4 regions of the Streptomyces sp. NPDC111507 genome follow, and region 2 is predicted to be linked to each of the others. Evidence: riboswitches for the same ligand, from Rfam matches in the RefSeq annotation. Region 2 holds a riboswitch; each other region holds the start of a gene.
The links. Region 2 has a riboswitch for cyclic di-AMP ahead of ACZ7M2_RS46110 (M23 family metallopeptidase). Riboswitches for the same ligand answer to the same signal wherever they lie in the genome.
Positions count from the first base shown of each region.

Region 1 (6,948 bases), on a different contig from region 2:
GGTGGCCAGTGCCTCGGCGGTCCTGAGTGCCTGCTCGTCGTAGCGTGCCAGGACGGTCTGCAGGGTGTGTGCGAGGTCGTCGACCTCGGCGATCCGCGTCGGGCTGTGGTCCAGGCGAGTGGAACTGGAGCGGGGGTCGAGGCCGCTCGCCCGGCGTTGCAGACGGCGCAGCGGCGCGCTCGCCCGGGTGGCGACGGCCCAGGCGAGCAGCCCGGACAGCGGTGCGGCGAGCAGGGCGACGGTCACCGCGCGCCGTCGGACCAGGCGCACCTGGGTGTCGGCGGCGGTGTCCGACGCGAACAGCCACAGGGTGCCGCGCACGCCGGGGCGCGCCCCGGTCACCCGGGTCGACAGGATCCGCCAGCTCCTGCCGTCGGCACGGAGGGTGACCGGCACGGGCGCCCTGGCGGGCAGCGCCACGTCCGCCGCCGGTTGCGGGCCGCCGGTGAAGGTCTCCTCGGGGCCGATCAGCCGTACGCCCACGTCCAGGGCCGAGGTGAACACCCGGCGCTCGCGGGCCTGCTCCACCGCCGCCGACCGGTCGGCGGCGCTCGCGCGCAGCAGCCCCCGGGCATCCTTGGCGACGGCCACCGCGCGCTCACGCAGATGCGTGTCCTGCTGATCGTGCAGATCCGCGGCGACCAGCCGCAGCAGCAGCCAGCCGGTGGCCAGTACCAGTACGGGCACGGTGGCGCCCACGGCCAGGGCGATCCGCGTGGACAGTCTCACGGCCGCTCCTGCGGGTCGTCGTCGCGCAGGACGAAGCCCACGCCTCGTACGGTGTGGATGATCCGGGAGTGCCCCGACGTCTCCAGTTTGCGGCGCAGATAGCTGACGAAGGTGTCCACCGCGTCGGTGCGCACCTCGAAGTCGTAGCCCCATACGCGATCGAGGAGCTGGTCCCGGCTGAGCACGATGCCTGCGTTGCGGGCGAGGAAGTGGAGGAGTTCGAACTCGCGGCGGGTCAGTTCCACCGGCCGCCCGTCGAGGCTCACCCTGCGGGCGGCGGGATCCAGGAGCAGCCCGCCGGCCCGTACGGTGCCGCTGTCCCGCGGCGGCCGGCGCCGCAGCAGTGCCTCCAGCCGCAGGACCAGCTCCTGCAGGGCGAAGGGCTTGACGAGGTAGTCGTCGCCGCCCGCCTGCAGGCCCGCGATCCGGTCGGCGGTCTCGTCGAGTGCGGAGAGCATCAGCACGGGTACGTCGTTGTCCTCGTCCCGCAGCGCCCTGCACACCTCGATGCCGTTGAGGTCGGGCATCGAGATGTCCAGCACGATCACATCCGGCGGCGTCCGCCGGGCCACCGCCAGGGCCGGCCGGCCCCCGTCGGCGAGATCCACGGCGAATCCACCGAGCCTCAGGCCCCGCTCCAGCGAGCGGCGGATCGCCGCGTCGTCGTCCACGACCAGGACACGGCCGCGCTGCCCACTCATCACCACTGTCCCTCCCCGCCACACCCGGCGTCCTGCCGGGGCCCGCCGCCGCCCATCGTGCATCAGCCGCGACGGTCCCGGCCCCGAGGGGTGGACCAAGGGTTCGGTGAGAACCGTCCGGACCGGCCCCGGTCGGCGCGGGCCAGGCGGAGCGTGGCGGTTGCGCGGCGCCTGACCCGACGGTTGCATACGACTGTGTCGTCGATGGCCGACCCCGCACACAGCCAACGACCCGCCGAACCGGGCCTCCGTGCGGCCGGGCCCGCCAGGGCCGGACTTCTACGACGTCCGTGGAGGAGCGATGGGTGTGGACACGAGCGCGCGGGTCGGCCACGGGAAACGGTGGGCGGCCAGGGGCGCGCTGATCGCGGCGGCGCTGGCGGTGCTGCTGCCGCTCGGTTACGGAGGCGTGGACGGCGTACTGCTGCTCCTGGCCGCGCTCCTCGGCGTGGCCGTCACGGCGGCGGCGCTGTGGTGGGCGCTGACCCGGCGCGGCCCGCTCCGCTGGGTGGCGGCCGTGCTGGCGGCCGTCGTGCCCGGCGCCGTGCTCACCCTGTTCGCCGTGGCCGGGCTGCTCTGGGCCGTTCCCGTGTCCCTGGCACTGTGGACCGTGGCGGTCTGGAGCGGCCGGTACGCCCTGCGGAGCGACCGGACGCGCGCCCCGCGCCCGAAGGAACGCAGGGCACCGCCGCCGCGGCGCCCCTTCCTCCTCATGAATCCGCACTCCGGCGGTGGCAAGGTGGCGAAGTTCGGACTGCGGGAGAAGGCGGAGCGGCTCGGCGCACAGGTCGTGCTCCTCGACCCTGACGAGCACCAGGACGTCACCGCGCTGGCCCGGGCCGCCGTCGCGGACGGCGCGGATCTGCTGGGTGTCGCCGGCGGTGACGGTACCCAGGCGCTGGTCGCGGCCGTCGCCGCCGAACACGGTCTGCCGTTCCTGGTGGTCTGCGCCGGCACCCGCAATCACTTCGCGATGGACCTCGGCCTCGACCGCGACGACCCGGCGACCTGCCTGGACGCCCTCACCGACGGCGTCGAACTCCGCGTGGACCTCGGCTTCGCCGGCGGCCACCCGTTCGTCAACAACGCCTCTTTCGGCGCGTACGCGGCGGTCGTGCAGAGTCCCGCGTACCGCGACGACAAGATCGGCACCATCCTGGACCTCCTGCCCGACCTGCTCACCCGTCAGCGCGGGCCGCGACTGACCGCTCGCGCCGCGGACACGACGCTCGACGCCCCGCAGGCCGTACTGGTGAGCAACAACCCCTACCGCACCAACGATCCGGCCGGTCTCGGCCGCCGCGAACGGCTCGACTCCGGGCTGCTCGGTGTCCTCGGCATCACGGTGGACAGCGCGGCCGAGGCCGCCGCGCTCGTACTGGACCCCGCGCCGGACGGACTCGCGGTCCTGACCACCCGTGAGGTGGTCATCGACGCCGACCGCGCGGAGATCGAGGCCGGCATCGACGGCGAGGCCCTGGTCCTGCCCACCCCGGTGCACTGCCGCGTCGAACCCGGCGCCCTGCGCGTCCGCGTCCCCAAGGAACGGCCCGGTGTGCCGGAGGCCCAACCCCCCTTGGACTGGCGCCGGTTGCGCACGCTCGCGGCGACCATGGGGCGCACGGCGGTCGTACGACATCCTGGTCGTGGCCGGAACACGTAGACGAAGGTCACAATTACATATCGGACAGTTCGCGCTCCAATCTTCACACCAGGCACACAAATTGGCTAAGTTGGCGGTAGGCCGCACGACTCCCTCCGGCGAACCTCGCCGGGTCGCGCGACCTCCGCCGAATCCGGTGCCTCCGTGGCAACCGGAACCTGGACCCAACCGACCTTGGGGTGAATCGGCCCAACTGCCCGATCGGGCAAGGGCTGTAGGGCAGCCTTCCTGAATCTTCCGCCCGAACCCGACAGCCGACCCGGTAGGCGGAGTACGGAAGGAGTACGGCTCCCATGGCGCCGGAACGAACCCCGCGCCCTGGAGGCAACAGCCTCCCTGGCATGCCTGACTCCGCACGCGCGGCGGCCGCCCTCAGTAGCGCGGACGGTCCGAGCCGCGAGGAGGTGCAGCAGCGGATCAGCTCCCTCTACGACCAGGCCGAGAACGCCGTCGGGTTCGTCAACGGGACCCGCGCGATGACCACGGGGAGCCGAAGCCGCGTCAACCCGGCAGCGGAAGGCGCGCGCAGGCGCCGCGACCCCGCCCTCGACGACATCACCAGAACCTGGTTCGACGCGGCGCGCGCGCAGCTGGGTCCGTCCGCGCCTGCCAGGCTGCCGGCCGACCGGATGTCGAAGCCCCCCGCCGAGGCGCGGCCCGCGGGCCCGCCGAAGCGGCCGGAGGACGGACTCACCGACCGTGGGCGGGAGTTGACCGCCCGCCCTGTTCTTGAGTTGACGGCGGGCCCCTCCGCCGAGGCGGCCGCCGGGCCCGTGGCCGAGTTGACGGCCAGGGCCGTCGCCGCACTGCCGGCCGCGCCGGAGCCTGCGCCGCAACCCGCGCTGGAGGCCGCCACGGCCCTGCTGCCCGCGCTGCCCGCCGGGCCGGGGCAGTCCTCGTTGAAGACGTCCAAGGAGAAGATCCAGCGCAAGCTGGCGCTGGCCCGTGATCTGGTGTCCCAGCACGCCGCGCGCTGGAACCCCGGGCCCGCGGCGATCGAGTCACGTCCGGCCGAGGCCGTCTGGCCCACCCCGGAGGATCAGGCTCGCCGGCAGGCCGCGGAGGAGTGGCAGCGACAGCAGTCGACCGCACTCGGCCCGGACATGTCCTTCGGCACCGGGATGCCGCTCGGTGCGGGCATGTCCATGGGTGCGGGGATGCCGTTCGGTGCCGACATGTCCCTCGGCACGGGGATGCCGCTGGCCGCGGGCATGCCGCCCGGCGCGGACATGTCCCTCGGCGGAGGCGTACCGCTGGCCACGGACATGACCATGGGTGCGGGGATGCCTCTCGCTGCCGACATGTCCCTCGGCACGGGAATGCCCCTGGCCGCGGGTGTGCCCGTAGGCACCGGTGTCTCCACCGGTTCCGTCAACACGGCCGTCGGCGCCGCGGAGTCGGCGTACGGCGGGAAGGCCGCCAAGGCCCTCGCCTTCACCCGCGAGCAGATCGGCAAGCCGTGCGTCTGGGGCGCGACCGGACCGGACTCGTACGACTCCGCCAGCCTCGTCCAGGCCGCCTGGAGGGCCGCCGGGGTCGCGCTCCCGCGTACCGTGCACGGGCAGGCGACCGCCGGTGCGGCGATTCCCCTGACCGACATCCAGTTCGGCGACCTGATCTTCTTCTACGACAACGTCAGCCACGTCGGCTTCTACACCGGCAACGGCATGATGATCCACGCCCCCAGCCCGGGTGCCTCGATACGCGAAGAGTCCCTCTTCTTCGCCGGACAGAAGGCGATTCACAGCGCGCTGCGCCCGGCGTGACGGACGCAGCGACATCTCCGGCACCTCAAAGCACACATAAGGCACTGGAGCGGTCAAAGTTCCGCAAGAGGGGATGTATGTGATCCACGCGGGCCTCGCCGCCCGACCGGCCACCCGCGCTGACCATACTGGGAGGCCACGCCGCCTCCCACCGCAAAGTGACTCATGCCCAAGCCCTCCACCGCCCGCGCCACCGCCCCGGAAACCGTCTGGCTGGCCGGCGGGCGCCACGTCGGGCCCGCCCCGCAGGAGATCCTCAGGGAGAACCTGCGGAGGCTGAAGGCCGACGAGACGATCCACGACTACCTGGACGCAGAGAACTCCTCGGACTCCGAAGGACATGTCTTCGAGGCGCGCTGGCTGGTCGACGACGCCGTCACGGTGCGCGCACGGCTCACGACGGACGGACGCGAACACGCCGCCGAGGGAACCCGCTGGACGCTGGTGGCCGAGGCGGAACGGCCCTGGGACCTCGCGTGGCCCTCTCCCGCGACCATGTTCTGGCCCGAGGGACACGAGGTCGCCTGGGACCACGACATCGTGGCCGGGCTCCGCCTGCGGGACATCAACCCGCTGCCGCAGGAGGACAAGGCACTGCGCCGCCTGCTCAAGGAGGCCGCGCAGCACAGCTGGAGCATCAACGTCGTCATCCACGAGGCGATGACCACCGACGAACGCGGTCGCCTCCCGCTGGCCCGGCTGCTCCCGCCCGGTCTGCGTCACCGCGTCGTGGAACACCGCGCCGCACCCGAGCAGTTCCAGGCGGTCAACTGGGCGCTGTACGACCTGGGCGTACGGGTGCCGCGCGGTGGCGCCGTGATCCTGCCCGGTTCCCCCGCCCGGCCCGGGTACGACGAGCAGGACTGCACCGTACGCAGTGTGTTCCTCGACGGCTCGGAGCCGACGGAGCTCCTGGAGAAGGTCGTACGGTACGCGGCGCTGCCCCGGCCGCTGCCGGAAACGGCAAAGGACGCCCTCACCGGCCTCCGGGAGGACTGGAAGCTGCTGACGCTGGAGGAGGCGCGGGCGCTGGTGGCTGTCTACGCCGAGGCACTTGACACCATGACGAAGTCGCGCGACCAGTACCGCGAGGCGACCGAACTCGCGCATGCGGCGCTGGCCGAGCTCCGGGACCTCCGGACGACGGCGTCCGGTGCGCACGAGACGTCCGCCGGTCAGGAGGGCAACCCGCTGCACCAGCTGACGCGGACGTTCCAGCGGGTCGCGGGCACCGTACGGGCACGGCGCGCGGCCCGCGACGACGGCCCGGACCGGGCCACCGGCGGGGGCACCGACACTGGAACAGGCACCGGCACCGGCACCGGCACGCCCGAGAACGGGCCCGGCAAGGGCGAGTGATCGCTACCGGAAACCGGCGCCGACCCGAGGCCACCCTCTGAAACCAGCGTGTCGCGGCGTGCCCGCTCGCGTCACGCGCCTCGCCAGAGATTGGCGAACGCCGCGTTCTCGATGGACCGGCGCTGGCGTACCGCTTCCAGTTCCATGACCGCGTCGTTGACGGCGGCCAGCACGGTCGTCACCGCGTCGTCGGTCACGACCGGTACGTCCGCGCCCTGCTCGGCCGGAATCCCGACGGCCGCCGCGAGAGAGACGAGGACGGGCTCGTCGGCGGCCCAGCGGTGCAGGGCCCGGCGCCGGGCGGGCGAGTCGACCACGACCATCCGGACGGCCCCGAAAAGCAGCCGGCGTTGGCGTTGCCGGGTCAGCTGACCGTCCGCCTCGAGGGCGGCGAGATGGACCGCTGCCAGGCCGCGCCCCCTGCGCCACAGCCAGTCCTCGACCGGTTCGTAGGGCACCTGACGTACGAGTGAGGACACGGCCTCGGCCAGGAGGCGGTCCTCCGTCGTCGGCTCCGGGGCCGGCACGAGGCGGTCGCCGTCCAGGTGGACGGCGTCAGCGGCGAGGAGGTCGATCACCTCGGCTCCGGCGAGTGCGAGGGACAGGTCGCCCTGGCCCACGGGGCGGTCCGGGTCCACGTCCATGGCGGTGATCAAGAGGTCCCTGGCCGTGGTCATAGATGGCTCCCCCACACAGTCTCCGGAGGGGCAAGCCTACGATCTTCGGCGGG
Region 1 covers NZ_JBVKBU010000006.1:212,757-219,704, reverse strand. The annotation lists gene ACZ7M2_RS25250 (sensor histidine kinase) at 1-729, opposite strand, end outside; gene ACZ7M2_RS25245 (response regulator transcription factor) at 726-1,430, opposite strand; gene ACZ7M2_RS25240 (diacylglycerol/lipid kinase family protein) at 1,732-3,093, shown strand; cyclic di-AMP (ydaO/yuaA leader) riboswitch at 3,209-3,378, shown strand; gene ACZ7M2_RS25235 (C40 family peptidase) at 3,435-4,859, shown strand; gene ACZ7M2_RS25230 (hypothetical protein) at 5,025-6,218, shown strand; gene ACZ7M2_RS25225 (GOLPH3/VPS74 family protein) at 6,290-6,895, opposite strand.
Region 1: it holds a riboswitch for cyclic di-AMP, as region 2 does, so the genes downstream of both, ACZ7M2_RS25235 (C40 family peptidase) here and ACZ7M2_RS46110 (M23 family metallopeptidase) in region 2, are expected to answer to the same signal.

Region 2 (6,948 bases):
CCTGTACGGGCTCCTGGACCGGCTGCGCGCCGAGCATCCAGGGGTCGCCTTCGAGTCCTGTTCGGGCGGTGGCGGCCGGATCGACCTCGGCGTCATGGCGCGTACGGACCAGGTGTGGACCTCCGACAACACCGACCCGCTCGACCGGCTCGCCATCCAGCACGGCTTCAGCCAGATCCACCCGGCCCGGATCATGGCCGCCTGGGTCACCGACAGTCCGAACGCGCAGCTCAACGGTCGGATCAGTTCGCTGCGCTTCCGGTTCGTGAGCGCCATGGCCGGGGTGCTGGGGGTCGGCGGTGACCTGGCCGACTGGAGCGAGGCGGACCTCGTCGAGGCGCGGGAGTGGGTGGAGCTCTACAAGGAGATTCGGCCGGTCGTGCAGCGCGGCGACCTCTACCGGCTGCGGCCTCCGGAGGGCGGGCTGAGCGCCGTGCAGTACGTCCACGGCGACGAGACCGTCGTCCTCGCCCTGCTCCAGGCCCAGCGTCACGGCGAGCCGGTCGCCCCGCTCCGGTTGCGCGGGCTCGATCCGAGCGCCGCGTACGAATGCCGCGAAACGGGCGAAGTGCACCGAGGTGCGGTGCTGCTGCATCACGGGTTGCGGACGAGGCTGCGCGGGGACTTCGATGCGGCAGTTGTCCGACTACGCCGTATGTGAGCGATCTGTCCTTATTGATGCCTTAATTCTAATTGGAGCTGGAATAAAGGACCGTGGTGTGACCTGCGTGAGCAGCGTCATATTCGTGACGATGCGTTGCGGGCCCGCTTTCTCGATCCGCCCGAATTCCCGGGCGGGTCGAGAGGTGGCGGAGGTCATTGTCCACGGAGGGTGACCGGAATTCCGGCCTGGATCAAGAAAGGCATGCACGCAGAAAAGCCACATGGTTGGCGATGCGCCCCCATCTCGCTTACGTTCGCCCTCAATCCGGACGGACGCCCAATCCTGCCGCCGCCCGGTATCCGCACACCCACCGGTAACCGGCAGGAGCGGGGGACCCACAGGTACCACGCCTGTTCCGGTCTCCGGAACGGCTAGGGGTATAGCCGCGCAGCCGCGTGGCCGGGCATCTCCAGCCCGCACCCGACAGCTCACCCCGCAGGCGCCGGAGAGGAATTCTTCATGCCCGCGAAGGGTAAGCACCGCCGACCCAAGTCCCAGCGTTTCTCACGCTCGATCGCCGTGGCCGGAACCGGTGGCGCCGCCCTCGCGCTGCCGCTGATGGGGGCCGCCGGTGCCCATGCCGCGACGCCGACGGCCGCGGTTTCGTCCACTCCGGAAAAGACCGCGACCATTTACGGCGCGGCGGTTTCGGAAAAGACCGTGACGGTTTCGGAAAAGACGGCGACGACGTCCACGGTCTCGACGAAAACCTATTCGGTGAAGGCCGGCGACTGGCTCTCCAGGATCGCCGAGCGGCAGCACGTCAGGGGCGGCTGGCAGAAGCTCTACTCCGACAACCGCCAGGCCATCGGCAGCGACCCCTCGCTGATCCACCCCGGTCTGAAGCTCACGATCGGCGAGAGGGCCGCGTCGACCGACGACACCGAGCCGTCGACCAAGACGTCCACGCAGTCGTCCGCCAAGACGTCCACGCGGTCGTCGGCGCAGTCGGCCACCGGGTCGTCCGGCGCGGCGGACGCGCCCAAGACCCAGGCCGCCGCCCCCCGGGCCACCGGCACCGCCACCGACACCGGTTACACCCTGCCGGTCGGGGGCGCCACCATCGGCACCGGCTACAAGGTCGCCGGCAGCATGTGGTCCAGCGGCTATCACACCGGCGTGGACTTCGTGGTCCCGACCGGCACCACCATCAAGGCCGTCGCCGCCGGCACCGTCGTATCGGCCGGCTGGGGCGGCGCGTACGGCAACCAGGTCGTCATCCAGCACGCCGACGGCCGGTACTCGCAGTACGCCCACATGTCCGCCCTGTCCGTCTCGGCGGGCCAGACCGTGACCGAGGGCCAGCAGATCGGCCTCTCCGGCGCGACCGGCAACGTCACCGGTCCGCACCTGCACTTCGAGATCCGCACCACCCCGAACTACGGCTCGGACATGGACCCGGTCGCGTATCTGCGCTCGCACGGTGTCGCCGTCGGCTGACACCCGCCGCGCCTCTCACGTCTTCGAGGGTCGGACCCCGCGATCGCGGGGTCCGACCCTCGGCGTTTCGCCACGCGTCTCGGCGTGGTCCTTTCATGATCGGCACATTGCGGCCTTGTGGCACCTGCGCACGAGGTCTCGACACGGTGCGAGTGGGGCTTCACAGTGATCTCCGTAAGCGCTTTCTGCGTCTTCGGCGGCGGCATCGCGACCGTCGTCGCCACCGCAAGGAGCACGCCATCGTGAGACCTCGAAGACTCGGCGTCGGCACCGCCGCCGCGCTGCCGGCCGGTCTGGTCGCCGCGCCCTCGCACGCCACCGAACAGCATCCGCCGCCGCGCCGGATCGTGGAGAACCTGGACCGCGGTCTGGTCGCCGTCCCCTCGGGCAAGGGCACCTTCCTGAGCCGGCGGTTACTCGGCACGGAGTACGCGCTCCGCCCAGTTCTCGGCTCCGCTCGAACAGGGGGTGCCCCCACCGGGGACGCGATCGCGTTCACCGTGTACAAGGGCGGACGGCGGCTCGACCAGGCGCCGGTCACCCGGTCGACCACGTACCAGGACGACAGCCGGGGCACCGGCACCTACACCGTGCGTGCCGTCGTCAACGGCCCTGAGCGGAAGCCGAGTTCGGCGGCGCCCGACCTCGCGCGGGGCTACGCCGAGATTCCGCAGGCCGCCGCCGACGGATACACCGTGCAACACGCGTGGCCCGGTGACCTCGACGTCGGCCGGGGCAGCGCCGCCGACATCGACCCCGGCCACCCCGGCTACGCGTACTGGACCTCCACCGCCGACGTCACCCGCCCAGGCGCGGGCGTCTTCAACGTCCAGGACGGAAAGGTCTCCACGACCACGCCCGGCGTCAACTTCCGCATCTGGTGGGACGGCGACAAGGGCGCCGAACTCCTCGCGTGCACGCACGTCGACAACACGCACGTCGACAAGCGGGATCCGAAGGCCGAGACCAGCACGCGCCTCCTCGACCCGGCCGGTGTCGTCTCCGGCGCCCGCAACGCGACCCCGTTCTACGGCGACCTCCTCGGTGACTGGCGCGAGGAGATCCTCGCCGAGACCGGCGACCACACCGCGCCGCGCCTGTACACCACCACCGAACCGACGAAGACCCGTATCCACACGCTCGCCCAGAACCCCGGCCACCACCTCGGCCGGATCGTGCGCGGCTGTCTCCAGTCGACGTACACGGACTACCACCTGGGCACCGAGACCCGGCGGGTGCCGAAGCCCGCCATCACCACCGCCGCTCGCACAGAAGGAACCTCATGACCACCCGCAGAGCCTTCGCGACCCTCGCCGCCGGTGCCGCGCTGTCGACGCTCGTCCCTGCCACCGCCGCGAGCGCCACGCCGCGCCACCGTCGCGGCCGGCTCATCGCCCACGACGGCTTCCGCCGCGGCCTCGGCCAGTGGGTCACCGAACTGCAGGACGGCGGCACGGTCACCGCCTCACACGGCGTCCTGGACATCGACGTACCGAGCGGTGCGACGGTCTGGTTCAAGCAGCGGCTCGAGGGGCCGTACGTCATCGAGTACACCGCCACACCCGTCTCCGAGGGTGGCGTCAACGACCGGGTCTCCGACCTCAACAACTTCTGGAACGCCGTCGACGTCCGCTCCCCGGACGACCTCTTCGCCACTCCCCGGGGCGGCGCCCTGGCCGAATACGACTACCTGAAGACGTACTACGTCGGATACGGCGCCAACACCAACACGACCACGCGGCTGCGTCGGTACGTGGGGGAGCCGGGCGTCCGCCCACTCGTCTACGACTACACGGAGCCGCTGCTCACGGCCAACGAGCCGCATCGTGTCCGGGTCGTCTCGGACGGCTCCACGGTCCGCTGGTGGAACAACGGACGGCTCGTTTTCGACTACGTCGACCCGGAGCCGTACACGAGTGGGCACTTCGCGTTCCGGACCACATGGAGCCACTTCCGGATCGAGGGCTTCCAGGTGTGGCGGCTGTTCAACCACTCCTGACAGAGCCTTATTCCGGATTCGGTCACACTTTACGAGTGGCTTATCTCACCACCCGTCAACCCCTTCTTACGGTCGCGTAGCTCACATCGAAAGGTGAATCATGGGCCGATGTGGCAGACGATTCGAAGAGTGACAACAGATCAGTGATCGGGTCGTACGTGGCGGTGGGGGACAGCTTCACCGAAGGCGTGGGCGACCCCGGCCCCGACGGGGCCTTCGTCGGGTGGGCCGACCGGTTCGCGGTGCTCCTCGCCGACCGGCGGCCCGAAGGCGACTTCACCTACACCAACCTCGCCGTACGCGGAAAGCTGCTCGACCAGATCGTCGAGGACCAGCTCCGGGGCGCCAAGGAACTCGCCCCCGACCTGGTCTCCTTCTGCGCGGGCGGCAACGACATCATCCGGCCGGGCACCGACCCCGACGAGGTCGCCGAGCGCTTCGAGCGCGCGATCGCCGACCTCACCTCCGCCGTCGGCACCGTCATGGTGACGACCGGCTTCGACACCCGTACCGTCCCCGTGCTGAAGCATCTGCGCGGCAAGATAGCCACGTACAACGGGCACGTGAGGGCCATCGCCGACCGGTACGGCTGTCCGGTCCTCGACCTGTGGTCCCTGAAGACGATCCAGGACCGCCGCGCCTGGGACGGCGACCGCCTGCACCTCTCGCCCGAGGGCCACACCCGGGTCGCGCTGCGCGCCGGCCAGGTCCTCGGCCTCGAAGTGCCCGCGGACCCCGACCAGCCCTGGCCTCCGCTGCCGCCCCGCGGCACGCTCGAGGTCCGGCGCGACGACATCCACTGGGCACGCGAGTACCTCGTTCCGTGGATCGGGCGCCGACTGCGCGGGGAGTCCTCCGGCGACCACGTGGCCGCCAAGGGCAGTCTCTCGCCGGACGACATCAAGATGCGGATCGAGTCCGTGGCCTGAACGACGGGTCTCCGACGTGCCGGTGGCTTGGCGGGAGTGGGCGCGGCCCGGACCGAACTCGCCGCCGCGCCTGCGGCCCCTGTGGCGCGGCGGCGTCGTGCGGTGTCGTCGTGTGTCGACACGGCGCGGCGACGGTCGCCGAGTCGGGCGGGCGTGCCCGTGGAGGCCTCGCCAGTGGCTCGGCGGTGGGCAGGCCGCAGCCGGACCGATCCGCCCGGTGGGTGGTGGTGCGGCGACTGCCGACCGAACCGTCCAGGCGCGTGCCCCGGCGTGCGCCTCAGCGCACCGCCGCCGTCAACGCCTCTCGCGCGAGCCCCAGTTCCCGGGCGAGCGCCTCGTCCACCCACTCCTGGGCCCGCGCCCGCGACACCGCTCCCGTGTAGGCGGTCATCTGCACGGCGAGCCCGTCGAGCAGCGCCGTCAACCGCAGGGCGGCACCCGTGGGATCCGGGCACTCGAACTCGCCGGCCGCCTCTCCCTCCACGATCACCTCGGTGATCGCGGCCTTCCACTGCTTGTCGAGATCACGCGTGACCTCCTGAAGCGCGGGCTCGCGCAAGGCGGCCGCCCAGCCCTCGATCCACAGTCGCCAGCCCTTGGCCTGACCGGTCGGCGCGTACCAGCGCACGGCGGCGCGCAGCCTGCGCAGCGCCGACGTACGACGGCCGAGCAGCTTGCGCAGATGGGCGAGGTCGTCCTCGGCCGCGTAGGTGAACGCGGCGGCGACCAGCTTCTCCTTGGTGGAGAAGTGGTACAGCACCAACGCGTTGCTCACCCCGAGCACCGAGGCCACATCGGCGATGCGCACCGCCGCCACGCCCCGCGCCTCGATCTGCTCGATGGCGGCGCGCAGCAACTCCTCGCGCCGTTCCGCCACGCTCAACCGCACCCTCGCCACGCGGTAACCCTAATGCTCGACGGGGTCAGTCGACGAACTGGTAGTCAAACCGGATGCGGCCGTCCTCGTCGAGGACCAGGAACTCCCGGCCACCGCCCGTGGCCCGGCCCTCCCCGGTGTGGAAGGACTCCCAGCGGAACGTGATGACGTCCCGCAGCTGTTGGGCGGGTTCCTGGATCCGGAAGACGTAGGTCCCCGGGGCGACGAATGCGTCGTGGGCGCGGGTCACGCGCGTGTGCAGTTCGTCGTGGCCACGGGCCTCCAGGACGGCGGTGGTGAAGCCGAGGCCCACCGCGGTGTCCCGCATCTGCTGGGGCGGCCGGAGGACGTGCAGACCGTCCTGAGCCCAGAGTTCGTCCACAGTCCTGCGGCGGATCTCCGGATCGGGTTCGTTCCAGACGCCGATGTAGCGCTCGATCAGGTCCTGCGGGTCGATGGTGGGCATGGCTGCTCCCGGTACGAGTCGGACGTCGTGTGGGGAGGGGCGGTCACTCGCGCTCGCGCGCCCTCGCTGCACCGACTCTGCTGTCACCGGCCCCGCGTCTCAATTCCCCAGGAGGAATGGCGGGAGGGCCGCGAGGCGAATGACGGGAGGGCCGCGCGGCGGGTGTCCGTCAGCGGTACCACCCGAAGCGCTCCGCGATCACCGGCAGCCGGTCGGCGACGATGGCGTGCGCGGCGGCCCGTGGTGTCGTACCGTCGGCCTCCGCGCGGGCCAGCATCCGGTCGATCAGGTCGCGCATGGAACGCCGGGTGTACGCGAACGCCTCGTCCGCGTCCGCGCCGATGTCGCCGAAGAGCGTCCACCACCACCAGGCGTTCGTCCCGGAGTTGACCACGACGTCCGGCAGCACGACGACCCCGCGCGCGGCGAGCAGCTCCTCCGCCTCGGGCAGTACGGGCATGTTGGCCGCCTCGACGATCCAGCGGGCGCCGATCTGCCGCTGGTTCTCGGTGTCGACGGCGTACGAGACCGCCGCGGGAACCAGCACCTCCGCGTCCATGGACAGCCAGGCGT
Region 2 covers NZ_JBVKBU010000021.1:74,155-81,102, reverse strand. The annotation lists gene ACZ7M2_RS46115 (alpha-galactosidase) at 1-661, shown strand, start outside; cyclic di-AMP (ydaO/yuaA leader) riboswitch at 963-1,121, shown strand; gene ACZ7M2_RS46110 (M23 family metallopeptidase) at 1,124-2,104, shown strand; gene ACZ7M2_RS46105 (rhamnogalacturonan lyase family protein) at 2,347-3,390, shown strand; gene ACZ7M2_RS46100 (DUF6250 domain-containing protein) at 3,387-4,103, shown strand; gene ACZ7M2_RS46095 (SGNH/GDSL hydrolase family protein) at 4,247-5,032, shown strand; gene ACZ7M2_RS46090 (TetR/AcrR family transcriptional regulator) at 5,310-5,930, opposite strand; gene ACZ7M2_RS46085 (hypothetical protein) at 5,956-6,375, opposite strand; gene ACZ7M2_RS46080 (Glu/Leu/Phe/Val dehydrogenase dimerization domain-containing protein) at 6,545-6,948, opposite strand, start outside.

Region 3 (6,948 bases), on a different contig from region 2:
CACGCCCGGGCGGCGACGGCGCTCGCCGACGTCGCCCGTCCGCCGGAATCCGGCGCACGTGGGCCGGGCGATGTGGCGCGACATGTGGGTGAAGCGCCTGGAGACGGTGGAGCCGTTCATCCATACGTGGCCGTCCCACCCGAACCGGGACGCGTACTGGCGCCACGCCGGTGTGCGCGAGGACGGGGGATACGGCGGGATCCGGGCCGCCGTGCTCGCGGTGGGCGGCCGGTACGACCCGTGCCGCGACACGGTGTTGCGGCTGGTCGAGAGCCTTCCCGCCGACCGTGTGCGCGGCCGGATCGGCCCCTGGTGCCACCAGTACCCGGACCGGGGCCTGCCGCCGGGCCCGGCGATCGGTTTCCTCCAGGAGACGCCGATGTGGTGGGACCACTGGCTCAGACCGACCGGTACGAGCGTCACCGAGCCCGGGCCTGCCCCGACCGCGACCGCGGCCCTGGCCCTGGCCCTGGCCCTGGCCCTGGCCCCGACGCGATCGGCCGTCCTGGCCTCGGCGTGATCAACAATCCCGGCCTCGGCGTGGATGACGTTCCTGACCCCGGTGCGACCGCCGATCCGGGCCCTGGCGTGGACGGCGATCCAGGGCCCGGCGCGAACGACGATCCAGGGCTCGGCGTGGACGGCGATCCGGACCCCGGCGTGAGCAACCGTGGCGTCATGACGGAGCCCCTCCTGCGCTCCTACGTCATGGCCGCGCCCCCCGGCGACGACGTACCCGTCCCTTCCCGGCCACTGGGTGGGCGACACCGCCTGGCTCTCCCCCTCCGTGACCCCGATCGCGTACGCGCTGCGGGGCGCACCGGTGCCGGTGCGCTCCCCTCAGCACACGGGCGTGGACGCGGGCCGTTTCCGCCCCGTCGGGAACGACGCGGACCTGCCGCCGAACCAGCGGGAGGAGGACGCGAAATCGGCCTGCCTCGAGTTCGAGGTCCCGGGGGGAGACCTGGATCCTGGGGCGCCCCAGGGTCCGCCTCCGCCTGACGTCCCACTCCCCCTGAGGCCAGGCGATCGCCCGGGTGTGCGACGTCGCTGCCGACGGTTCCTCGACGCCGGTGACCCGGGGTGACCCGAACCTGACAGCGCGCTATGACCCCGACCAGGCGGTCTCCTGGAAACCGGGCTCTACGGAGGACGTGGTTTTCGACCTGGCCGCCATCGGCTACGCATTCCCGCCCGGCCACCGCATCCGGCTCTCCCTGTCCACCGCCTCCTGGCCGTGGATCTGGCCCCAGCCGGGCTCGGCGGCGGGGTTCGTCCTGGACCCGGCGGGCAGTTCCCTCGAACTTCCGGTGCGAGCGAGGGAGTCGGACCTGAGGATCACCTTCGAGGAGCCGGAGCAGTCCGAACCCCCAGGAGTGACATCCCCGGTCACCTTTGACGAGCCCGCCCCGCGCGCCTGGTCGCCCGTTACGTGGCGAGGGGCGAGTGGCGACTGGAGGTCGACCTTCGCCACGACGGCACCCGTGTCCACCCGGACGGCCTCGAATGCACGGAGGACGCCCGGGACACGTACACCATCCACGAGTCGGACCCGCTCTCCGCCCGTACCCGCTCGACGAGGTCGATCCGTCTGCACCGCCCGGAGCTGCCCCGGGACGCCCGGGTCGAGACACGCTCCGAACTCAGCTGCGACGACCGGGAGTTCATCACCTCGAACGAGCCGATCTGCCTCGAACGAGCCGATCTGCAAGGACGGCAACGAGGTGGTCTTCCATCGGACGTGGGAGAGAAGAATCCCCCGGACGGCGGACTGGAGACCCGGCCACGGCATGGGCAACCCTGAAGAGCATGGCGCGGACCGGTGAGTTCCTGATGGCCCTGGACGAGGGGATGCTCGCGTACTTCCGCGAGATGGCCGACGAGATGGTCACGCGTTTCGGAATCCCCCGGGCCGAGGCGGTGGCGAGGATCAACAGGGCTTACGCGGGGCAGGAGTTCGGTCCCCACCCGGACCTGATGTGCCACGAACTCCCCGAATACTGGGCCTACGGCCTCTACTTCAAGCCCAATGCCGGCCGGCTGCCCGACGACGACCCCGACACGGACCTGTCCGTATGGGAGGTCCGCCCGGCTCCGCCCGCGGGCTCACCGGCCTGGACACTCGAAGCGCGATGTCCGATTTGCCGCCAGTGCCGCTTTATTTCTGCTTGGTCGCGTGAATTGGGTCACTCCCATGCGAAGTGGGCCCTTTATCCCCTCTTGACGACTCCCCCTTTGCATAAGGCAAGTTGAGCGTCGCGTTCCGGATTAATCGGGCATTTTCTCCCTCGTATCACCCAGGTGAAAGCGATCTACACCGGGAAATGAGGGCTTGTTCCGGACATGTGCTCTCGCATACGTTCACGTCGATCCGGACGGACCGCCCAATCCTGCCGCCGACCGGAATACCCCACCCACCCACACAGACGCACGGCAGGAGCGGGGGACCCAGGTAAGCCGCCGATCCGGACACCGGAACGGCTAGGGGTGAAGTCGCACACACCGTGCGGCCGGGCAGCTCCCGCCCGAACCCGACAGCTCACTTCGCAGGCGCCGGAGAGGAATTCGCCATGTCCGCACGAGGCAAGCACCGCAACTTCAAGATCCAGGGCATGCTCACTCGGGGCATCCTCGCCGCAGGAATGGGCGGAGTCGCACTCGCCCTTCCGCTCGTGAGCGCGACCTGCGCGCAGGCCGCCACGGCCACCAGCACCGATGTCCAGCTCATCACCTACAAGGTGGTCGCGGGCGACACCCTGGCCACGATCGCGAAGAAGTACCCCACGAGCGGCGGCCCGGCGAAGCTGTACACCGCCAACCGCGCGGTCATAGGCCCCGACCCGACGACGCTTCGTCCGGGCCTCACCCTGACCGTGGGCACCAAAACCGTCCAAACCACCACCAAGAAGACCCCGGCGAAGACGGCGCCCACCAACTCGAAGACGTACGCGAACAACCTCGACGGTTGGATCAAGCACTCGCTGGACATCATGGCCCGCGCCAAGATCCCCGGCACCTACAACGGCATCCACCGCAACGTCATGCGCGAGTCCTCCGGAAACCCCCTGGCCATCAACAACTGGGACTCCAACGCCAAGGCCGGCATCCCCTCCAAGGGCCTGCTCCAGGTCATCGACCCCACGTTCAAGGCCTACCACGTGCCCGGCACGTCGATGAACCCCTACGACCCGGTCGCGAACATCACGGCCGCCTGCAACTACGCGGCGGCGAAGTACGGCTCGATCGACAACGTCAACGGAGCCTACTGACAGGACTGGCGGGGCTGGCGGGGCCGGTAGGGCTGGTACGACTGCCGGGGCTGATGCGGCCAACACGACCGATATAGCCCATATGCCCGATGTAACCGATATGGCTAGTGAGGTCGGAGAGACTCGGAGAGCTGCCGGGACCCACCGGGCTCTCCGGACTCCCGGAACCGGTCCGACCGGTACGGGAACAGCCGCTCCAGCACCACCGCGATCCCGTCGTCCTCGTTCGACAACGTCACCTCGTCGGCCACCGCCTTCAGCTCCGGATGGGCGTTGGCCATGGCGACCCCCCTGTCGGCCCAGTCGAACATGGGGATGTCGTTGGGCATGTCGCCGAAGGCGATGGTGGCGGCGGGAGTGAGACCGAGGTGGGCGGCGGCGAGCGCCAGACCGGTTGCCTTGGTCACGCCGCATGGCTGGAGTTCGACGGTCCCGGGCCCCGACATGGTGACGGTGGCCAGCGAACCCACCACGCCCCGGGCCGCCGAGGCCAACTCGTCGTCGGACAGCGACGGGTGGCGGAGCAACACCTTGCTGATCGGCTCCGTCCACAGGTCGTCGCGGTGATGCACCCGTACCGCCGGAAGCGTCGGATGCGGCATCACGTACCCCGGCTCGATGAGCGTCAGCCCGTCCACGCCGTCCTGGTCCACCGCGGCGTAGAGCAGCCCGACCTCCGCCTCGATCTTGCCGAGCGCGGTCTCCGCGAGTTCCCTGTCCAGGGTCACCGACCACAGCAGTCGGTCCGTCGCCGCGTCGTACAGCTGCGCCCCCTGCCCGCACACCGCCAGTCCCGTGCCGCCGAGTTCGTCGAGCAGAGGTCGTACTCTCGGCGCCGGGCGCCCCGTCACGACCAGGTGTCGGGCGCCCGCCTCGGCCACCCTCTCCAACGCGGCCCGGGACCGGTCGGAGAGGGTGTCGTCGCCGCGGAGCAGCGTTCCGTCCAGGTCAGTGGCGATAAGTGAATATGCAGTCGGAGCGGCCATGATCCGAAGAATACGGATCGAACGACTCATCGGCCCGGCGTGAACCGGACGACGTCCGGTATCCCGTCAGCAACGCCGTTCACCGTACGGGGCGTACCGGGCGTACAGAGTGCACTTCCGCCCCCGCCCACCGAGCGGGCGGTACGAAAAGACTCCGAGCGGAATGTCACTCCAGAGGATGACGCGGCTGCGGTGACTGTGGCCGCCTGAGCCCAACACAAGCTCCGACGCGACGGGTTGGGCCCCGCCCACGGCGTGGCCCACCAGTCACCGTCCCCTCCGGCCGTACGGACCCCGGCCACCTCACCCGTGCGCGCCCGCCAAGTGCTTGGCCAGCCGCGGCGAAGCGAACTCCGTACCGCACACGAACCGCATCACCGGCCCGTACGAAGCCGCCGCCGGCAACCCCGTGAAGTACAGCCCGGGCACCGAGGAGCAATACCCCGCACCGAGCTTGGGAGTGCCGCGGCTCACCGCGAGCGCCGTACGCAACTCGTGTCCCAGGAAGTCCATCGCGGCGATGTCGACGCGATATCCGGTCGCTGCGATGACATGGTCGGCGGAGAGTTCCTCGCCCCGACCGCCCAGGGTCCGCACGGAGAGGACCGGACGCCCGTCGGAGACGTCAGCGCGAACGATCCCGGAGACCTCGCTGACCTCGACCTTGCCCTCGAAGCGGTCGCGCAGCCACCACGCCCCGAGGGGGCCGAGCACCCGGCGGACCAGGTAGTGCCGGGCGTCGGCGGGCAGATAGCGGTAGGGGTGCGGGTAGTAGCTGAGCGCCCACAGGGACCAGGCGCGCCCGAAGGGCGACTCGGGACGCAGCTTCGGCTGTTTCCAGGGCGGTGCGCCGAAGGCGACCCTGCCCCGTCCCCGGGACACCACCCGGACCTGCGCGCCCGCCTCCGCCGCGAGCGCCGCCGTCTCCAGCGCGGACTGGCCCGCGCCGACGACGATCAGTTCCTTGCCGGAGAACCGGGCGAGGTCGTGGTGCTGGGAGCTGTGCGAGACGGGGCCGGTGGGCGTGGGTCCGTCCGCCGCCGCGCCGCCGAGCTCGGGCGGCAGATGCGCGAGTCCGTACAGTCCCGTGGCCACGACGACCGCCCGCGCCGTGAACGACTCCCCCGAGTCCAGCTTGAGTTCGAAGCCCTCGCCGCCCCGGCGGTCGACGGACACCACCCGCACCCGCTCCAGCTCGGGCACCAGCTTCTGCTGGAACCACTCGCCGTACGCGATGAACGTCTCGACCGGAATGATGTCCTCGTCCGTGACAAGCCGGCGGATCCCCGCCGCGTCGCAGTAGTCGGCGATCGTGTGGCCGGGCTGCGGGGCATCGAGGCTGGACGCAACCGGGGTCGATTTGAGAAGCATCCCCTCGGGCATATGGTCACGCCAGCTCACCATGGGCTCGCCGAACACGCGCACCGGGATGCCACGCGCCCTCAGATGGGCGGCGGTGGACAGGCCGAACGGGCCGGCACCGATGACTGCTACCGGATGAATCACGAAGTCCCTCCCCAGGACGTACGTTCGTCACTTCGTGGTCGTACTGGTGCTGCTGCCACGGCGGTTGGTCCGCCACAGCTGATAAAGATGCCTCGCGCCCGGCCGCACGAAGCGCGCGAGCATCGTGAAGAACGGCCGCAGGTCGTCACCCGCGAGCCAGGCCAGCTCCGTACCGCTCGCGCGAGCCGGCGCGTGCGGGGTCGTGTAGCCGCTGCGCCGGTAGGCGAGCAGGGCCGGCAGGTCGATGTTCTCCACGATGTACCGGTGACCGGCCCGCTGTTCCCCTTCGGGAACGGTGCGCCCGGTCAGGTCGAGATGCATGGCCCGGACGACGTCGATCCCCGACTCGTTCTCGAAGAGCCGGAATTGCGCGCCCATCCGGGGGTTGAAGTCGAGGAGTTTGTACCGACCGTCGCGCCGGTCGAAGCGCAGGTCGAGGTCGATGACGCCGCTGAAGCCGATCTGTTTGATGAAACGCGCGGCGAGGTCCGCGAGTTCCGGATTGTCGACGACGTACGCGTTCGCCGTCATTCCCGCGTGCGGCGGCCAGGAGCGGACCTTCACGCCCGTGAACATCGCGAGCGGCGTCGAGTCCGCGTCGAAGTACGCGTGCACGATCCAGTCCTCCGCCTCCTCCCTGGGCAGGTACTCCTGGAGGATCACGCCCGGCTGATCACCCCAGTCCCGGGCGAGTGACAGCAGCCCCTCCCGGGTCGCGATCCTCGTCGTCCCGTTCACCGCCGGCTGGCTGCGGCGTACGAACGCCTCCCGGTTCTTGGCGACGATCGGAAACCGAGCGCTCTCGGCGAACGCCACGATCTCCTCGTACGACTGCGGAAAGGCCGCCGCCGGGCTGGGGATGCCGTGTTCCACACAGAGTTCGTGCAGGCCCTGCTTGCTGGCGAGGCGCCGGGGCAGTTTGGCGTCGACCCGGGGGAAGAGGAACCGCTCCCCCAGCTCCTCCTGGTGCTCGGCGATCAGGACGGCCGCCTCCTCGTCCGTCGGGACGAGCACCGTCGGCCGCCCGATGCGGGCCCCGATCCGCAGCAGCCCCTCGACGAGACGCTCCGGCTCCTCCGTCCCCGTCGTCGGCCAGACGAAGGCACGGCGCAGATAGCGTGAGGCCGCGGCAGGCGTGTAACGGTCCTCGGTGATCGCATACATCGGTATGCCGAGACGGCCCAGAC
Region 3 covers NZ_JBVKBU010000002.1:1,004,848-1,011,795, forward strand. The annotation lists partial or broken gene ACZ7M2_RS12110 (CocE/NonD family hydrolase) at 1-1,826, shown strand, start outside; gene ACZ7M2_RS12115 (hypothetical protein) at 1,810-2,253, shown strand; cyclic di-AMP (ydaO/yuaA leader) riboswitch at 2,406-2,566, shown strand; gene ACZ7M2_RS12120 (LysM peptidoglycan-binding domain-containing protein) at 2,571-3,269, shown strand; gene ACZ7M2_RS12125 (HAD family hydrolase) at 3,374-4,255, opposite strand; gene ACZ7M2_RS12130 (FAD-dependent oxidoreductase) at 4,559-5,761, opposite strand; gene ACZ7M2_RS12135 (carboxylate--amine ligase) at 5,789-6,948, opposite strand, start outside.
Region 3: it holds a riboswitch for cyclic di-AMP, as region 2 does, so the genes downstream of both, ACZ7M2_RS12120 (LysM peptidoglycan-binding domain-containing protein) here and ACZ7M2_RS46110 (M23 family metallopeptidase) in region 2, are expected to answer to the same signal.

Region 4 (6,948 bases), on a different contig from region 2:
CTGACCAGCGCAGCCAGTTCTATCTGTATCTGGTCCGTCTGAAGCCATCCGTCGTGGTGCGGGAGGGGTGGCTCGTCGACCCCGGCAACTTCGTCGGCGACGTCGTGCTCGACGAGGTCTGCCCGCCAGGCGTCGACGTCGCCCGCTACCTCAACTACCACGAGGACCCGGGAGGGCTCTCGCTCGCGCTGGGGAGGGACGCGATCGCCAACGTTCAGCGGATCGCTGTTCCGCTCCCCGACACCTGGGATGGCGGCTGGGCGCGCGATGCCGTCGCGGCTCTCGAGGGCGTGAGCGGCACCGCCGTCCCGGCGACCGGCAAGCCGGCCCGCTTCATGCGGCCGTCATCGTCGCGAGCCGTCCTGGGCCGAGAGCTCGGTGCGTCCCTGGCCGGCAGACTGCCGGTCAACCTCCATGACCAGTTCGCGTCGGCCGCGGCGTTCGCCGAGGGAGAGGATCCAGAGCAGTGGGCGCGACGGACCAGCGCCCTGTTCGATCTGATCGACGATCCGACTCGCGTGCTGGCCGCGCTCGACCGGCAAGATCCCGGCAGGTCTGAGAACGGCTGGTTCCGCGTGGCCTGTACGGGCCGGTGCGGGACTGCCTCGACGGTGTCTTGGGCGGCTGACGCGTTCATGGAGTGACTACCTCCCACCCGAGGAGTTCGAGACGGCTTACTACCGCTCTTTGACCACCCCGAACGCCGCCTGAGCCACACAAGATCGGCCGCTACGAAACTCGGGGCAGCTCAACAGATCGTGAGAAACGGTCTTCGGTCCAGGGTGTGATACAGCCTCTGACCTGTGTTGATCCTGTGCCTGATAATTCTCGGTGTGGGTATTGCCACATCATGGGCGCCGCGTCGCCCCGCTAGGGTCTGTGCACTGCCTACAAAACGACCACCTTCATGACCCCCTCACGACCACTCCCAGGGCCCGGAGGCACCAGCATGGCCGGATCGCCGTTCGCGTGGATCGACGAGCAGGCGCACCAGCGCCGCCAGGCCGGACTCGTCCGCACCCTGCGCCCCCGCGCCGCCGACTCACCCCTTCTCGATCTGGCGAGCAACGACTACCTCGGGCTGGCCCACCACCCCGAGATCACGGCGGCCGCCGCACAGGCCGCGCGCCGCTGGGGCGCCGGTGCGACCGGCTCGCGGCTCGTCTCCGGCACGACCGAACTTCACGGCGAACTCGAACGCGAGCTGGCGGAATTCTGCGGCTTCGAGTCCGCGCTCGTCTTCTCCTCCGGCTACGCGGCCAACCTCGCCGCCGTGACCACGCTCGCGCCGCACGGCTCGCTGGTCGTCTCGGACGCGGGCAACCACGCCTCCCTCATCGACGGCTGCCGGCTCGCCCGGGGCGCGACCCAGGTCGTGGCGCACGCCGACCCCGACGCCGTGCGCAAGGCGCTGGGCACGCACGAGGGTCCTGCCGTCGCCCTGTCCGACACGGTCTTCTCGGTGGACGGCGACGCGGCCCCGCTGGCCGAACTCGCCACCGCCTGCCGCGAGCACGGCGCGGCGCTGCTCGTCGACGACGCACACGGGCTGGGCGTCCTGGGCGACGGCGGCCGGGGCGCCCCGCAGGCCGCTGGGCTCGCGGGCGCGCCGGACGTGGTCGTGACCGCCACGCTCTCCAAGTCGTTCGGCAGCCAGGGCGGAGCCGTCCTCGGCCCCGCCCCGGTCATCGACCACCTGGTCAACGCGGCGCGCACCTTCATCTTCGACACCGGTCTCGCGCCCGCGGCGGCGGGCGCGGCCCTCGCGGCGCTCAGGCTGCTGCGCCGTGAGCCGGAGCGCGCCGCCCGGGCTCGCGCGGTGGCGACGGCGCTGCACACCCGGCTGACCGCCGAGGGCCTGGAAGCCGTACGACCGGACGCCGCCGTGGTCTCCGTGCGCGCACCGTCCCCCGAACAGGCCGTGCGGTGGGCCGCCGACTGCCGGGAAGCGGGACTCGCCGTCGGCTGCTTCCGCCCCCCGTCCGTGCCGGACGGCATCTCACGGCTGCGGCTGACCGCCCGCGCGGACCTCACCGACGCACAGATCGAGCACGCCGTCGGCGTGATCAGTTCAGTCCGGCGACAAAGCCCTCCCAACTGGCGATAGTGAAGAGCAGGGCGGGGCCCGCCTTGTTCTTGGAATCGCGCACGGCGACCAGTCCGGCCCAGGGTCCTGGGCCGGGTCGGGCCGTCTCGACGCAGTTGTTCATTCCCGTACTGCGGCTGCTGCGCAGCCATCGCACGTCGTGGAGTGAAGTACTGGAAAGTACGTACCGAGGCAGTGCAGTCATGGGGGTGCCTCCTTACGCGCCGTCACCTATCCCGGCGATGTAGTCCAACGAGTCCTCGGGCGAAAGGGCGTGGAACTGAAGGGCGTTGAAGGCCTCGGTGTAGGCCTGAAGGTCTTCTTTCCGTTCGAGATAGAGGCTACTCGTCAAGTGGTCGAGAACAACCACATCCAGATCAGTTGTGTTCGGAAATGAGAAGATAACGAAAGGCCCGGTGACGCCGATATGGGCTCCCGCGGCGAACGGCAGGACCTGAAGCCGCACTTGAGGCAGGGTGGCAGCCTCCCGCAGACGCTCCAGTTGCCGAGCCATCACCTCCGGGCCGCCGACCTCGCGTCTTAACACGGCCTCGTCCAGGACCGCGGTCAGTTCCAGCGGCGGATTCGAACGCAGGACGTCCTGCCGGGCGAGGCGCACCTCGACGAGAGCGTCGAGCTTGCCGTCCTCCAGGCCGCCGACGGCGACCCGGGTCACCTCCCGCGCGTACTCGGACGTCTGGAGCAGTCCGGGTACCACCGAGGTCTCCAGCGTGCGCATGCCGCTGGCCTGGGACTCCAGACTGATGAAGTCGCGGTACGTGGGCGGCAGGACGCCGCGGTAGGCGTGCCACCAGTGATGGCGGCCGTTGCCCTCGGAACCCGCGAGGCCAACCAGGAGCTCCCGTAACTCGTGCCCCGTGACGGCGTAGGCGTCCAACAGGCGCTCCACATCGGCCGGTTTCACTCCACTGATACCGGTCTCGATCCGGCTCACCTTCGACTGGTGCCAGCCGACGAGACGGGCCGCCTCACCACTGGTGAGACCCGCATCGGCGCGCAGCGCGCGCAGTTCGGCACCGAGCTTGCGGCGGCGCACCGCGGGACCGTGCTGCATGGCCGTACTCCTTACTCCTCCCGAGCCGCCCAAATACGCTCCGCCGTCGCAGAGTTCACCGCATCGAGCGACAGATATATGCATATCTCGGTGGATCGCACCCGTGACCGGCCCAGTGATGGCAGTCTGGCGCGAAGCACCAGTCCGGGACCGTACTCGAACCATCCGCTCCGTGTCGGACTCCGGTCCCGTGGGAAAGGGACGACGTCGCCATGGCAGATCACCAGGAAGCATCCGTCACTCTGCCGAGCGATCCCGCCTCGGTCTCCGCGGCCCGGAAATTCGTCGCCGATGTGCTGGCCGAATGGGGCCTGCCGTGCGACGCCGAAGTCGCGGACACCGTACGCCTGATCGTGTCAGAACTAGCCACCAACGCCGTCCAACACACTTTCGGACAGTCGCCCACCTTCACGGTGGACGTCCGGCTCGACCGAGATGAACATCTGCGGATCGGCGTCACCGACAGCCATCCGCGCTTTCCCAAACGTCTGCCCGCCGCCGTCCAGCAGGACAACGGGCGCGGCATGGTGATCATCCGCTGGCTGACCGCCGAATGCGGCGGCAGACTCGTCGTCCGGCCCACCCGCGAGGGCGGCAAGACGGTCGCCATCGAGCTGCCCTGGACGGTGCCGGCCCAGCCGGTGACGGCCGGTGGCCCACAAGAGCCCTGAGGAGCGGCTCAGTTGTCGTGTCCGCCCCGTCCGGCGCCTCGCGGCGGGGCCCGGAAGACCTCGGTCGGCGGCACCGACCGGTCCCCGGCCCGGCGGGCGACGGAGATCGTACGGCGCGGATCTCCCGGTCCCGGCGACCGCGGCCCCACCGGAGCCGCCGCCGTCCCGGCCACCATCTGCGCTACGACCGCGCTGTCCGGCCGGTGCGGCCGGCGGCGGTCGGGACGGACCGCCCGCCGCGGCAGGGGTTCGTCACCGAGGCGCTCGACCCGAAGGCGCCGAGCACCCTCCTCAGCCGACTGCCGCGGTTCGTGCCCGCGGGCGGTCCGGCGATGAGCGCGCTCACGGTTCTCGGTCCGGTGCTTCTTTCGGAGCCGTCGCTCCGCTGACGACGGCACGGTGCACCAGGCCGGGCAGGAGGCCCCACAGCGCCACACAGACGAGCAGGGTGCCCGCGCCCGAGGCGATCCCGGCGGCGCGTCCCAGCGCCACGTCCACGACGAGCAGCACCGATCCCGTCAGCGCCAGCATGAGCACGCCCATCCCGACCGTGGCCAGGACGGAGGAGACCCGCACGATGGTCGGCTTCGCGCCCTGCCGGAACAGCGACCTGTGCAACGCGGCGGGCGCCGTGAAGAGCGCGGCGGCCGCCACGGCCAGCAGGAGGGTGGTGACGTACGTGGCGCGCTGCACCGTGTCGAGGGACGGGAAGCGCGGGGTGAACGCCAGCGTCAGCAGGAACGCGAAGAGGATCTGCACACCGGTCTGCGTGACGCGCAGCTCCTGGAGCAACTCGCCGAAGTTGCGATCGGCGCGCTCCAGGGGCGTCTCGTTCCGTTCCTCGGGGGAAGGTCGCTCAGCCATGGTGAACGAGTAACCGGTTCGTCCGCTTTTCACGCCCGGGGGTGGAACCCCGAGGGGGTGCCGGCCGGCGGCACCCCCTCGGGCAGGTCAGCTGACCCGGCCGTACCAGACGCTCTTCGTCCAGATCTTCTGCAGCTTCACGACCTCCCCTGTCTTCGGGGAGTGCCAGATCTTTCCCTTCCCGGCGTAGATGCCGACGTGGTACACGTTCCGGCCCGAGTGGAAGAACACCAGGTCTCCGGCCTTGCGGTGGGACGCGGAGATGTGGTGTGTCTTGTTGTACTGCGCCGCGGCCGTACGAGGCAGCGTCTTGCCCGCCTTCTTGTACGAGTAGAGCGTGAGCCCGGAGCAGTCGAAGCGGCGTGGCCCGGCGGCGCCGTACTGGTACGGGGAGCCCTTCTTGGAAGCCGCGACCTGAAGTGCCTTCGTCGCCAGCGTGGCCGCTTCGGCGTCGGATGCGACGCCAGGAACCACAAGGCTGCCGCCCACGGCGGCGAGGGTGAGCGCCGAGGCCGTACCGGCCCGGGTCCACAGCGACGGGACACGATTGAGCGCAGTCATGCGCAACCCTTCGTCAGCCGCCTGTGAAGGATGACCTGTCGGATTCGGGCTGGCGAAGTAGCCCGGCCGCTTGCGCGGCTTCACCCCAAGGGCCGCCCGGATCTCTCCGGCGACCCGTCTTGCTGGGTCCTCCACTCCTGCCGATGCACTTCTGTCGACCGGTCATCCGGGCAGCGGCAGGACTCGGCGTCCGCCCGGACCGCCCCGCCGCTGTGGCGGGGGCTTGTCGTCGGAAGGGATCTTCACGCATAGCGGTCAGAAAATCCGAGCGGAACCGGCGATTTGTGGCGTTACTCACCACTCACCCGTTCGGGTGGACGACCCTCTGTTCGGGCGATGTTGGGGGCGCCGACGACGCGCCCACCAGCACCGGAGCGTCTCATTCCGCCTCCGGGCTACGCGCGTTGCGCAACTTTTTCGGTTCCCCGAAGGGGCCTGTGACTACTCCATCAGGGGGTACACCATCTGGTCCGTTTGAACCCCGGGCCGGACGCCTCGCCGACTCGGCGCGCACGGCGACCCGGGTGTGGGTGTGTCAGTTGTCGGCGTCGGGCGGCAGGGTGACGCGGGCCGCCCGCCGCTCACCGTCGAGGACGCGCAGAGCCTGCGCCAGCGTCGGTGCGTGCACCTCGCTCTCGCCGCGCTGGTGCATCAGCGCGAGGGCGTCCCGCAGCTCGGTGGCCTTGGCGACCAGCGCCTGGGCGGCACGCAGCCCGCGGTAGGTGTCTCCGGGCCTGGCCGGGTTGATACGGCCCAGCAGGTCGACCACGTCGAGGTAACGGTCGATCAGCTCGGCCTCGGCGCGCGTCAGCGCGGGCAGCGGGGGCAGTTCGGGCACCATCGGCGGATCACCTCGCGTCGGGTGTGGCGTTCCTCGCACCGGGCGCGGTGCGCGAGGTCTTGCGGCTGGGGATGATCCCGTCCACCAGTCCGTACGCCAACGCGGCCCGAGCGTCCAGGATCTTGTCCCGCTCGATGTCGGCGGCGACCTGTTCAGGACTCTGCCCCGTGTGACGTACGAGCATGTCCTCCAGCAGCCTCCGAGTGCGCATCAACTCCTCGGCCTGGAGGGCCAGATCGCTCGCCTGTCCCTGTACCGGCTCGGGAAGTGACGGCTGGTGGATCAGCACCCGGGCTCCCGGCAGTGCGAACCGCTTGCCCGGCGCACCGCCGGCCAGCAGCACGGCGGCGGCCGAAGCGGCCTGCCCCAGACAGGTGGTCTGCACGTCGCAGCTGACGAACTGCATCGTGTCGTAGATCGCCGTCATCGCGCTGAACGAGCCGCCGGGGGAGTTGATGTACAGCGCGATGTCCTGGTCCGGTGCCAGATATTCGAGGTGCATGAACTGCGCCATCACGTCGTTCGCCGAGGTGTCGTCGATCGGCGTCCCGAGGAACACGATCCGCTCGTCGAGCAGCTTCGAGTACGGATCCAGGGTCCGGTGCCCCATGCTCGTCCGTTCGGTGAACTCGGACAGGACGTGACGGGCGGACGGTTCATTCATGGCACGCGCCTCCTGTGAAGGGTTCTGTAAAAAATGTACAGGACGTACAGAGCGGGGGAAGGGTGCTCGGCTGACAGCGAACGTCCCCGTGCGCCGCCGGTGGAGAGGGTCGCTTGATGGTGCGCACGGATCGTTTTCGGTGGAGCTGAACGAGATCGTCCGCTCTGTGGGGGTGCCGGGGGCCCG
Region 4 covers NZ_JBVKBU010000006.1:30,420-37,367, forward strand. The annotation lists gene ACZ7M2_RS24320 (NACHT domain-containing protein) at 1-4, shown strand, start outside; gene ACZ7M2_RS24325 (hypothetical protein) at 1-644, shown strand, start outside; gene ACZ7M2_RS24330 (8-amino-7-oxononanoate synthase) at 950-2,107, shown strand; gene ACZ7M2_RS24335 (DUF397 domain-containing protein) at 2,067-2,291, opposite strand; gene ACZ7M2_RS24340 (helix-turn-helix domain-containing protein) at 2,304-3,161, opposite strand; gene ACZ7M2_RS24345 (ATP-binding protein) at 3,374-3,832, shown strand; gene ACZ7M2_RS24350 (DUF6328 family protein) at 4,175-4,696, opposite strand; gene ACZ7M2_RS24355 (C40 family peptidase) at 4,784-5,257, opposite strand; cyclic di-AMP (ydaO/yuaA leader) riboswitch at 5,261-5,415, opposite strand; gene ACZ7M2_RS24360 (hypothetical protein) at 5,793-6,098, opposite strand; gene ACZ7M2_RS24365 (ATP-dependent Clp protease proteolytic subunit) at 6,106-6,762, opposite strand.
Region 4: it holds a riboswitch for cyclic di-AMP, as region 2 does, so the genes downstream of both, ACZ7M2_RS24355 (C40 family peptidase) here and ACZ7M2_RS46110 (M23 family metallopeptidase) in region 2, are expected to answer to the same signal.